4 regions of the Escherichia sp. B1147 genome follow, and region 4 is predicted to be linked to each of the others. Evidence: predicted binding sites of a transcription regulator. Region 4 holds the regulator's gene; each other region holds the start of a gene.
The links. Region 4 encodes CRP, which controls carbon source genes, mostly activating them, when cyclic AMP is high. Its sites were predicted from a motif close to ATGTGANNNNNNTCACAT; they were not measured.
Positions count from the first base shown of each region.

Region 1: aaeR (HTH-type transcriptional activator AaeR) is a predicted target of CRP. The motif match lies at 1,515-1,532, and genes of this name have one in related genera.
Region 2: A9180_RS17260 (acetyl-CoA C-acetyltransferase) is a predicted target of CRP. The motif match lies at 1,445-1,462, and genes of this name have one in related genera.
Region 3: serC (3-phosphoserine/phosphohydroxythreonine transaminase) is a predicted target of CRP. The motif match lies at 1,643-1,660, and genes of this name have one in related genera.

Region 1 is NZ_LFHY01000015.1:33,283-36,433, forward strand. It holds gene tldD (metalloprotease TldD) at 1-494, shown strand, start outside; gene aaeR (HTH-type transcriptional activator AaeR) at 568-1,497, opposite strand; gene aaeX (p-hydroxybenzoic acid efflux pump operon protein AaeX) at 1,680-1,883, shown strand; gene aaeA (p-hydroxybenzoic acid efflux pump subunit AaeA) at 1,891-2,823, shown strand; gene aaeB (p-hydroxybenzoic acid efflux pump subunit AaeB) at 2,829-3,151, shown strand, end outside.
Region 2 is NZ_LFHY01000015.1:478,671-481,821, forward strand. It holds gene A9180_RS17255 (amino acid permease) at 50-1,279, opposite strand; gene A9180_RS17260 (acetyl-CoA C-acetyltransferase) at 1,534-2,721, shown strand; gene kduI (5-dehydro-4-deoxy-D-glucuronate isomerase) at 3,000-3,151, shown strand, end outside.
Region 3 is NZ_LFHY01000011.1:30,214-33,364, reverse strand. It holds gene aroA (3-phosphoshikimate 1-carboxyvinyltransferase) at 1-348, opposite strand, end outside; gene serC (3-phosphoserine/phosphohydroxythreonine transaminase) at 419-1,507, opposite strand; gene A9180_RS09625 (DUF421 domain-containing protein) at 1,706-2,398, opposite strand; gene ycaO (30S ribosomal protein S12 methylthiotransferase accessory factor YcaO) at 2,528-3,151, shown strand, end outside.
Region 4 is NZ_LFHY01000008.1:13,719-16,869, forward strand. It holds gene A9180_RS07410 (phosphoribulokinase) at 1-516, shown strand, start outside; gene A9180_RS07415 (OsmC family protein) at 571-975, opposite strand; gene crp (cAMP-activated global transcriptional regulator CRP) at 1,277-1,909, shown strand; gene A9180_RS07430 (YccS/YhfK family putative transporter) at 1,960-3,151, shown strand, end outside.

The sequences.
Region 1 (3,151 bases), on a different contig from region 4:
GCCAGTACAACGTGCTGATTGAGAACGGGATCCTGAAAGGCTACATGCAGGATAAACTCAACGCGCGCTTAATGGGGATGACGCCGACTGGTAATGGTCGTCGTGAATCCTACGCTCACCTGCCCATGCCGCGTATGACCAACACCTATATGTTGCCGGGTAAATCGACGCCGCAGGAAATCATTGAATCCGTTGAGTATGGCATCTATGCGCCGAACTTCGGCGGCGGACAGGTGGATATCACCTCCGGCAAATTTGTCTTCTCCACCTCAGAAGCGTATCTGATTGAAAACGGTAAAGTAACGAAGCCGGTGAAAGGTGCAACGTTGATTGGTTCCGGTATCGAAACCATGCAGCAGATTTCGATGGTGGGCAACGATCTGAAACTGGATAACGGCGTGGGTGTTTGCGGTAAAGAAGGGCAGAGTTTGCCAGTTGGCGTGGGTCAGCCGACGCTGAAAGTTGATAACCTGACCGTTGGCGGTACCGCGTAATCTATCCAGGCCGATAAGCGTTGCATCAGGCATTGGTTGCCGGATGCGGTGCTTACCGGCCTACGCACATGAATTAATGCTCTTTCCCGCGCCCGTGCATCTCCTGAAACAACTTGCTGACCTCGACAAAATAATCCGTCAGTGAGTTGATCACGACCTGCACCTTCAGTGGCAGCTTATCTTTTTCGGTATACAAGGCATAAACCGGGCGTGGATCCGACTGATAACGCGGCAGCAGGATTTCCAGCTCCCCACGATTGATCTCATTGATCACCCACATCAGCGGCACATACGCGATCCCGGCGCCTGCCGTTAACCAGCGCACCAGCGTCATCGGATCGTTAGTAACAAACCGTCCCTGCGGGATAAGGCGAGTCGAGATCCCTTCTGGCGCGATCAGTTCAAATTCATTGTCCGGACGCACGCTGTATTCCAGCCACGAATGACTACTTAAGTCGGCGGGTTTTTCCGGTACGCCATACTGAGTGAGATAGCTTTTAGCAGCGCACACCACCATCGGCATCGCCCCCAGACGGCGGGAAAACAGGCTGGAATCCTGCAACGCCCCGACGCGGATCACCACATCCAGACCGTCGGCAATCAGGTCGGGTGCTGGAATTCCGGTAACCAGATTGACGCTTAAACCTGGGTACTCTTTCAACATTTTTGCCGTCAGCCCGGCGAGAACATTTTGAGCCATAGTTGAAGAACAGCCAATGCGCAGCGTCCCGATAGGCGTGTTATTGAAGGCGTACAACTGCTCATGAACATCCCGCACTTCATGGAGCATCCGACGACAGCCCTGGTAGTAAATTCTACCGGCTTCGGTCAGGCCAATGCTGCGTGTGCTGCGGTTTAACAGCTTTACCTGCAACTCATCTTCCAGTTTTGACACCGTCTGACTGATGGATGAAACGCTCATTTGAAGCTGTCTGGCGGCGGCGGTAAACGAACCAAATTCAACCACTTTGGCGAAAACCGACATGCGTTTTAGTCGTTCCATTATTCACTCTGACTTAAAAGTGATTTAGATCACATAATATAGATAACAGCATAACAGTTACGCTAATATATTAAATATCAATCTACAGCAATGTTGCTCTCGCCCGGCTTTCCATGCCCTTCTCTGCGGCGACAGATGCTGAAAATAACAACACCTGCTCTCTCTATACAACCAAGGTCAACATGAGTCTGTTTCCCGTTATCGTGGTGTTTGGGCTGTCCTTCCCACCGATATTTTTCGAATTGCTTTTATCACTGGCGATTTTCTGGCTGGTGCGCCGGGTCCTTGTGCCAACAGGTATCTACGATTTTGTCTGGCATCCGGCGCTGTTCAACACCGCGCTCTATTGCTGTTTGTTTTATTTGATATCGCGACTGTTCGTTTGAGGTTGAAGTGAAAACACTTATAAGAAAATTCTCCCGTACGGCCATCACGGTCGTATTAGTCATTCTGGCCTTCATCGCAATTTTTAATGCCTGGGTCTATTACACTGAATCCCCGTGGACGCGTGACGCACGCTTTAGCGCCGACGTCGTCGCGATCGCGCCTGACGTTTCTGGACTCATTACCCAGGTGAATGTTCATGATAATCAGCTGGTGAAAAAAGGACAGGTACTGTTCACCATCGACCAGCCGCGCTATCAAAAGGCCCTCGAAGAAGCGGAAGCCGATGTTGCCTATTATCAGGTGCTGGCACAGGAAAAACGCCAGGAGGCTGGACGTCGCAACCGTCTCGGCATACAGGCGATGTCACGTGAAGAGATTGACCAGGCCAATAACGTGCTGCAAACGGTTTTGCATCAGTTAGCGAAAGCTCAGGCAACCCGCGATCTGGCAAAACTGGATCTTGAACGTACAGTGATCCGCGCGCCAGCGGATGGCTGGGTGACCAATCTCAACGTCTATACCGGTGAATTTATTACGCGTGGTTCAACGGCTGTCGCGCTGGTGAAACAGAACTCCTTCTATGTGCTGGCCTATATGGAAGAAACTAAGCTGGAAGGAGTACGTTCCGGGTATCGCGCAGAAATCACGCCGCTTGGCAGCAACACCGTTCTGAAAGGGACTGTCGATAGCATCGCCGCTGGGGTAACAAACGCCAGCAGCACGCGTGATGATAAAGGTATGGCGACCATCGATTCCAACCTTGAATGGGTGCGCCTGGCGCAACGTGTGCCGGTACGTATTCGCCTCGACAACCAGCAAGACAATATCTGGCCTGCGGGGACTACCGCCACCGTGGTCGTCACTGGCAAACAAGATCGCGACGAAAGCCAGGATTCATTCTTCCGTAAAATGGCCCATCGCCTGCGTGAGTTTGGTTAATCACGATGGGTATTTTCTCCATTGCTAACCAACATATTCGCTTCGCGGTAAAACTGGCGACCGCCATTGTGCTGGCGCTGTTTGTTGGCTTTCATTTTCAGCTTGAAACACCACGCTGGGCTGTACTGACTGCGGCGATTGTTGCCGCTGGTCCGGCCTTTGCCGCCGGTGGCGAACCGTACTCTGGTGCCATCCGCTATCGCGGCTTTTTGCGCATCATCGGCACATTTATAGGCTGTATTGCCGGACTGGTGATCATTATTGCGATGATCCGTGCGCCATTGTTGATGATTCTGGTGTGCTGTATCTGGGCTGGTTTTTGTACCTG
Region 2 (3,151 bases), on a different contig from region 4:
ATTGGAATGGTTCAAAATAGTGGTTATTTTGAACCATTCACATCTTTGATTAGCTAAAGAACATTACCGATACGCACAGGATACCGACGATCAACGTAATTAGATTTCCGATGGAACGCCAGGGCTTAAGTGCCGGGATGAGATATGTTGACAACGTTGGCATGATAAAAAGAATCATGGCAATAAGTGGACCACTGATCGCGTAAATCATCGAAATTGCATTAGGGTTGATGCAGCAAACGATGAAAGTAATCAGTGATACTAACATAATTGACAGCGCGCGGTTAAATGCACGGCTTTTTTTAACCCCTGCCTGCTGTAGCGTTGTTTTGACTAATTCTGTTGCACCTTCAATAACACCAAAGTAGGTACCTAAAAACGATTTAGACATTGCTACAACCGCGACAATAATTCCAGAAATCGACAGCCATGCAGGGGCATTTGGCAGCATAGAAAGTGCCGATAAAATAGTAACTCCCTCTTCTTTAGCTGTTTCAATATAAGACGGTGGTATTGATAACAGGCAGCTAAAGACGAAGAACAGTACGCTCACGCAGATGATGAGATAAGCGACTTTCATAATTTTTTTGCATTTATCCATAGCGTGTTCGCCATATTTTTCACGTCTATCAATAGCAAACGTAGAAATAATGGGCGTATGGCTAAAGGCGAAAACCATCACGGGAATCGATATCCATATCTGGTGAAGGGTATTCTGATTGAACTCTACCTGGGTAGTTAATAGAGCTGGTTGCCAACTACCAACGAGGTAGAAAGAAAGAAATAAGAAATAGGCAATCAGTGGAAACACCAAAAATCCCATTACCCGAATTGTGGCATGGCGCCCCATCAGAAAAATGAGATTCAGAATTAACACAACCCCCAGACTCACCAGCATACGAATGCGCAGGTCGATGACCATATGCTTTGCCAGCTGTTCTGTCAGCGAATTGGTGATTGCCACTGCATATATCAACACGACGACAAAAAAAGCAATGAAGTAAAGAGTGGTAATCAGATTGCCGATCTTTTTGCCATAGTAATGAGTTACTGCGCCAGTAATCCCTTCACCTGCGGATGTTTTTGACGAAAGGATGAACTGGCACAGGGCCTTATGTGGCCAATATGTTAAAGGCCATGCGACCAGTGCTGTAATAAACAGGACTACCGCTCCCGCTGAACCTAGCTGAATAGGGAGAAAGAGCGTGCCTGCGCCAACGGCTGTGCCGTAAAGTGCGAAGCTCCAGAGAGTTTCTTCTTTTGACCAAATTTTAGACATTATTTGAACGTATCATCTACAAATTAAGAAAAATGGAGGGCAATTTACCATAAACCAGGTCAGATATGGGAGATTAACGCCATATCTCCTCATGGATTCATGTGTTAGTCGATGCAAACCTTGCGTGCCAGCTGGGTATCCATCCCTCATTCCGGTGAATTTCCTTTGTGATAAAAATCACTATTTTTAAACATTTAAAATAATTTTCATTAACAATCATTTACTATTGCGCTGTTAATCTGTGCGAGGTTGTGATGAAAGACGTAGTGATTGTCGGTGCGTTACGAACACCTATCGGCTGCTTTCGTGGAGCGTTGGCTGGCCATTCTGCCGTGGAACTTGGTAGCCTGGTCGTGAAAGCGTTATTAGAACGCACTGGCGTTGCTGCACCAGCGGTAGATGAAGTGATTCTGGGGCAGGTTCTGACCGCAGGGGCAGGGCAGAATCCAGCACGGCAATCGGCCATTAAAGGTGGTCTACCCAACAGCGTTTCGGCAATTACAATTAATGATGTTTGTGGTTCCGGGCTAAAAGCACTGCATCTTGCCACACAAGCGATCCAATGTGGCGAGGCTGATATTGTTATCGCCGGTGGTCAGGAAAACATGAGTCGCGCACCGCATGTATTGACTGATAGCCGTACCGGAGCACAGCTTGGCGATAGCCAACTGGTTGATAGTCTGGTGCATGATGGCTTATGGGATGCGTTCAATGATTACCATATTGGTGTCACTGCCGAAAATCTGGCGCGTGAATATGGTATCAGTCGTCAATTACAAGATGCCTATGCACTTAGTTCACAACAAAAAGCGCGGGCGGCCATTGACGCTGGACGATTCAAAGATGAGATTGTCCCGGTAAGAACGCAAAACAATGGGCAGCTACTGATTGTTGATACCGATGAGCAGCCGCGTACGGATGCCAGCGCAGAAGGGCTGGCTAGCTTAAATCCGTCATTTGATAGCCACGGTTCGGTTACTGCGGGTAATGCTTCATCGATTAATGATGGTGCTGCTGCGGTAATGATGATGAGCGAAGCCAAAGCGCGAGCATTGAATTTACCCGTGCTGGCACGTATTCGCGCCTTTGCCAGTGTTGGTGTCGATCCTGCACTGATGGGGATTGCGCCGGTATATGCGACTCGCCGTTGCCTTGAGCGTGTGGGCTGGCAGCTTTCTGATGTCGATCTTATTGAGGCTAATGAAGCGTTTGCCGCACAGGCGCTTTCCGTTGGCAAAATGCTCGAATGGGATGAACGTCGGGTCAATGTTAACGGTGGCGCAATTGCGTTGGGTCACCCGATTGGCGCATCCGGTTGCCGCATTCTGGTTTCTTTGGTCCATGAAATGGTAAAACGCAATGCGCGTAAAGGACTGGCTACACTTTGTATTGGTGGCGGTCAGGGCGTGGCGTTAACTATTGAACGTGACGACCAGATCTAAATTCCTTTCTATTCGTTAAACATCTGCCGCCATCAAGCCATTTCATGATGATGGTTGGCACGTCTGCGCACATACCCTATAGACTCTGAATTTTTCCTTCACCTGACCTATTCGTGATCGACGCGACACTTTTCTCAATCCCTTATCAAAAAATGAAACAATGTTTTATTTTTGATTGAAAAGCACACTGTGCAGGCATATCATCCTTTAAAGAATAAAACGAAACGATGTTTCACAATCGTTGTGATTTTACAGTTCAATGATTATCGGAGGTTGATGTGGACGTAAGACAGAGCATCCACAGTGCGCATGCAAAAACGCTGGATACCCAGGGGCTGCGTAATGAATTTTTGGTTGAAAAGGTATTCGTTGCGGATGAGTACACGATGGTTTACAGCCACATTGACCGCATTATTGTTGGCGGCATTAT
Region 3 (3,151 bases), on a different contig from region 4:
AGTCAGGACAATATCATTGCTTCCCAGACAAAGTGCCGCCGCCAGCGGACGCATTGCCGTTCCGGCGTTACCAAGAAACAACTCCAGCGCGCTTTCTACGTGTAATGGGCCGCCGTTACCAATGATTTCGCAACGCGTACGATCGGCTGAAAGCGTATAGCTCACCCCTAACGCCTGCAGTGCATTCAGCATGTGGCGCACGTCATCGCTATCCAGCAGATTGGTTAATACTGTTTTGCCGTGCGCTAATGCCGCCAGCAATAAAGCGCGGTTAGAAACGCTCTTGGAACCGGGCAGATTAATAGTGCCATCGACACGGGCGATGGGTTGTAACGTCAGGGATTCCATGAACTCAACTCTCTACAACAGAAATAAAAACCCCACAGTCTGGCTGTGGGGATTACGCAAAATGTCGGCATTAGCCGTGACGACGTTCGAACTCAACCATGAAGTCTGTCAGTGCTTTAACGCCTTCCAGCGGCATGGCGTTATAAATAGAAGCGCGCATTCCGCCGACCACACGGTGACCTTTCAGCGCATGTAAGCCCGCAGCAAAAGACTCTTCAAGGAACAATTTATCAAGCGCGCTGTCGGCCAACTGGAACGGTACGTTCATCCGCGAACGGTTAGCTTTCGCTACATCATTCCGGTAGAAATCACTGTTATCAATCACCCCATACAGCAGTTCTGCTTTTTGCTGATTGATGTTGTCCATTGCAGCCACACCGCCGTTCGCTTTCAGCCATTTGAAGACCAAGCCAGATAAGTACCAGGCAAACGTTGGCGGTGTGTTAAACATGGAGTCGTTATCGTTGAGGATGGAGTAATCCAGAATCGATGGGCAGGCGATATTCGCTTTACCCAGCAAGTCTTCGCGAACAATAACAATCGTCAAGCCTGCCGGGCCGATATTTTTCTGAGCGCCAGCGTAAATCACACCATAACGGCTGACATCAATTGGACGGGAAAGAATCGTTGAAGAGAAGTCGGCAGCGACCACCACTTCTTTACCGAAGTCTGGTGTTTCATCGATAGCGATACCATCGATGGTTTCATTCGGGCAGTAATGCATATAAGCAGCATTATCAGAGAGTTGCCATTCACTCATTGGCTTAACAGCGCGAAGACCATCAACGGTCACTTTCGCATCAAACACATTTGGTGTGCAGTATTTTTTCGCTTCTTTGATAGCGCTTGCTGCCCAGTAACCCGCATCAACATAATCTGCGGTGGTTTTATCACCGAGAATATTTAGCGGTACAGCCGCAAATTGGCCGCGACCGCCGCCGTGGCAGAACAATACTTTGTAGTTGGAGGGGACGTTAAGAAGATCGCGCAAATCCTTCTCGGCTTCCTCTGCAACCTGAATGAACTCTTTGCCACGGTGGCTCACTTCCATCACCGACGTACCAAGACCGTTCCAGTCGCGAAGTTCCTGTTGAGCCTGTTTAAGCACCTCTGCCGGTAGCATTGCCGGACCAGAACTAAAATTGAAGATTTGAGCCATTTCCCCTCACCACGTTGCGTTGCTATTAACCCGCGGTCAATCGATTGCGACCACAGGTAATACATTATTCCTGTGGCTATCGGTTTTATCATTCAGTGACTCGCATCGCAATGAGTAAAACCGTTGAGGGCAAAAATGTGGCTTACATCACACAAAAGAATCTCTCGGATTATTAGCAAAAAACCGATGTTTTCGCTGTCAGGTCACCCGTTTTGCCCGACTTGCCTTAGTCCATTCTGGATTTGCACAGCGCGGACATAATTGTTTTTCTCCTGCGTTCATATGAATGATTTCACTGCAACGAATGCAGGCATAGTCCGCCGGCTCCGGCACCACTTTATAACGCTGAGTACAATCACTGGGTAAAATCAGTAAGCCCGGCTTCACCTTGTCATTTTCAAAGAAATAGACGCTGATTTGGCCATTGGTTTCGAGAATAGCCAAACGTACCTGCCCCAGTTGTTCCACGCCACGCAACCGTAGTTCCATAAAGAACTCAAATTCCGTCATGTTGGAGTTATTGAGTTTCGACCAGGCCAACTCGCCATCTTCAATAATGACAACAGGTTTACCTTCCAGCAAATCTACCAGTTTTTCACTGTGCGCCATCAACCACATCACCAGGCGGTATAACAACGCCAGGGTAATAAATACGATAAGCACCGGGACCATCGGCACATCGTCATAAAACGCCACATCCCCTGCCGCCGACCCCAGCGTCAGAATGATTAATACCTCAAATAGTGACATTTGTCGCACACCGCGTCTCCCTGTCATTTTGAGGAACAAAAAGACCAACACAAAGGTATAGAGACTGCGTAGGGCAACTTCGCCAAGGAAATCAAAAGGCACTTTATCGAATGCCATACGGTGGAGATCGAACGCCTTCATTTTTATACTCTTATCGTAGTTTATCCGCTAAAAGCATAGCTAACAGTTCATCGGCGTGGCGGCGGTGATAGCGCCTTTGAGATAAAACCCGTATTATTGCGCGCTTTCCGTACGACTAAAGTGATTTTCATGACGCAAACATTTATCCCCGGCAAAGATGCCGCTCTGGAAGACTCCATCGCTCGCTTCCAGCAAAAACTCTCCGACCTCGGTTTTCAGATTGAAGAGGCCTCATGGCTGAACCCAGTACCTAACGTCTGGTCGGTAAATATTCGCGACAAAGAGTGCGCCCTGTGTTTTACCAACGGTAAAGGCGCAACAAAAAAAGCAGCGCTGGCTTCTGCACTCGGTGAATATTTCGAGCGTCTCTCTACCAACTACTTTTTTGCTGACTTCTGGCTGGGCGAAACCATCGCCAACGGTCCGTTCGTGCATTATCCCAACGAAAAATGGTTCCCGCTGACCGAAAATGACGACGTGCCTGAAGGCCTGCTCGATGACCGTCTGCGCGCGTTTTACGATCCGGAAAATGAACTGACCGGCAGCATGCTAATTGATCTGCAATCAGGTAATGAAGATCGCGGAATTTGCGGCCTGCCTTTTACTCGCCAGTCCGACAATCAGACCGTTTATATTCCGATGAATATCATTGGTAACCTGTACGTCTCCAACGGTATGTCCGCAGGTAATACCCGCAACGAAGCGCGTGTTCAGGGATTGTCTGAAGTTTTCGAACGCTACGTGAAAAACCGC
Region 4 (3,151 bases):
GCGCTACCGGAACCCACCGATGTGCTGTTTTATGAAGGTTTGCACGGCGGCGTGGTCACACCACAACATAACGTCGCGCAGCATGTGGATTTACTGGTAGGCGTAGTGCCTATCGTTAACCTGGAGTGGATTCAAAAGCTTATCCGTGACACCGGCGAGCGCGGACACTCACGAGAAGCGGTGATGGACTCGGTTGTACGTTCAATGGAAGACTATATCAACTACATCACGCCGCAGTTTTCCCGCACCCATCTTAACTTCCAGCGCGTCCCCACCGTCGACACTTCAAACCCCTTCGCCGCAAAAGGCATTCCATCGCTGGATGAAAGCTTTGTGGTGATTCATTTTCGTAATCTGGAGGGGATCGATTTCCCCTGGCTGCTGGCGATGTTGCAAGGTTCGTTCATTTCCCACATCAATACATTAGTGGTGCCGGGAGGCAAAATGGGTCTGGCAATGGAGTTAATTATGCTGCCGCTGGTGCAACGACTGATGGAAGGGAAGAAAATCGAGTAACTTCACCAATAAGCCGGATAAAATACTATCCGGCATCACAACGGGGTAGTTAAATCACGCAGCAACCACTTCATAAGAGTGGGTAATATTCACCGCTTTTTCCAGCATCAGCGCCACTGAACAATATTTCTCAGCAGAGAGATCCACCGCACGCGCAACCGCTGCATCCTTCAAGTCGCGACCGGTGACGATAAAATGCAAATTGATATGGGTAAACAGGCGCGGTGCCTCTTCGCGGCGTTCAGAGGTCAGTTTTACTTCACAATCGACCACATCCTGACGCCCCTTCTGCAGGATAGAAACCACATCAATGGCGCTACAGCCACCCGCCGCCATCAGCACCATTTCCATCGGGCTTGGCGCTTTATCGCCAGAGTTACCATCCATTAAAATCTGGTGACCAGAGGCGGATTCGCCCAGAAAAGTTAACCCTTCAACCCACTTTACACGCGCTTGCATAATCGAAACTCCATTGCGTCAGTTTTCCTGACAGAGTACGCGTACTGACCAAATCGCGCAACGGAAGGCGACCTGGGTCATGCTGAAGCGAGACACCAGGAGACACAAAGCGAAAGCTATGCTAAAACAGTCGGGATGCTACAGTAATACATTGATGTACTGCATGTATGTAAAGGACGTCACATTACCGTGCAGTTCAGTTGATAGCCCCTTCCCAGGTAGCGGGAAGCACATTTCGGCAATCCAGAGACAGCGGCGTTTTCTGGCTCTGGAGAAAGCTTATAACAGAGGATAACCGCGCATGGTGCTTGGCAAACCGCAAACAGACCCGACTCTCGAATGGTTCTTGTCTCATTGCCACATTCATAAGTACCCATCCAAGAGCACGCTTATTCACCAGGGTGAAAAAGCGGAAACGCTGTACTACATCGTTAAAGGCTCTGTGGCAGTGCTGATCAAAGACGAGGAGGGTAAAGAAATGATCCTCTCCTATCTGAATCAGGGTGATTTTATTGGCGAATTGGGCCTGTTTGAAGAAGGCCAGGAACGTAGCGCATGGGTACGTGCAAAAACCGCCTGTGAAGTAGCTGAAATTTCCTACAAAAAATTTCGTCAATTAATTCAGGTGAACCCGGATATTCTGATGCGTCTCTCCGCGCAAATGGCGCGTCGTCTGCAAGTCACTTCAGAGAAAGTCGGAAACCTTGCGTTCCTCGACGTTACAGGTCGCATCGCGCAGACGCTGCTGAATCTGGCGAAACAACCCGATGCAATGACTCACCCGGACGGTATGCAAATTAAAATTACCCGTCAGGAAATTGGTCAAATTGTCGGCTGTTCTCGTGAAACCGTAGGGCGCATTCTGAAGATGCTGGAAGATCAGAACCTGATCTCCGCACACGGTAAAACCATCGTCGTTTACGGCACTCGTTAATCCCGTCGGAGTGGCGCGTTACCTGGTAGCGCGCCATTTTGTTTAAACCGATGTGGCGCAGACTGATTTATCATCCTGATATCAACTATGCACTACGACAAACTCTGGTGCTATGTTTGCCCGTGGCCGTTGGTCTGTTGTTTGGCGAATTAAGACTCGGCCTGCTGTTTTCACTCGTCCCTGCCTGTTGCAACATTGCGGGGCTTGATACCCCCCATAAACGTTTTTTCAAACGCCTGATTATTGGCGCGTCGCTGTTTGCTACCTGTAGCTTACTGACACAGCTGCTGTTGGAAAAAGATATCCCCCTGCCCTTTTTGCTGACCGGGTTAACGCTGGTACTTGGCGTCACTGCCGAGCTTGGGCCATTGCACGCAAAATTGCTTCCCGCATCGTTACTCGCCGCCATTTTTACACTCAGTCTGGCGGGATATATGCCGGTCTGGGAACCGTTGCTCATCTACGCGTTAGGCACGCTCTGGTACGGACTGTTTAACTGGTTCTGGTTCTGGCTCTGGCGCGAACAGCCCCTACGCGAGTCACTTAGTCTGCTCTACCGTGAACTGGCTGATTACTGTGAAATCAAATACAGTCTGCTCACTCAGCATACCGATCCTGAAAAAGCACTCCCGCCACTGCTGGTACGCCAGCAAAAAGCGGTCGATTTGATTACCCAGTGCTATCAGCAAATGCACATGCTTTCCGCGCAAAATAATACCGATTACAAGCGGATGTTGCGCATTTTTCAGGAAGCACTGGATTTACAGGAACATATTTCGGTCAGTTTGCATCAACCTGAAGAGGTGCAAAAGCTGGTCGAGCGTAGCCATGCAGAAGAAGTTATCCGCTGGAATGCGCAAACCGTCGCCGCTCGCCTGCGCGTGCTGGCTGATGACATTCTTTACCATCGCCTGCCGACGCGTTTTACGATGGAAAAGCAAATTGGCGCACTGGAGAAAATCGCCCGCCAGCATCCGGATAACCCTGTGGGGCAATTCTGCTACTGGCACTTCAGCCGCATCGCTCGAGTGCTGCGTACCCAGAAACCGCTTTATGCCCGCGATCTGCTGGCGGATAAACAGCGACGAATGCCGTTACTTCCGGCGCTAAAAAGTTATCTTTCCCTGAAATCGCCAGCACTACGTAATGCCGGACGACTGAGCGTGATGTTAAGCGTTGCCAGTTTGATGGGGACCGCGCTGCATCTGCCGAAGTCGTATTGGATCCTGATGACGGTGTTGC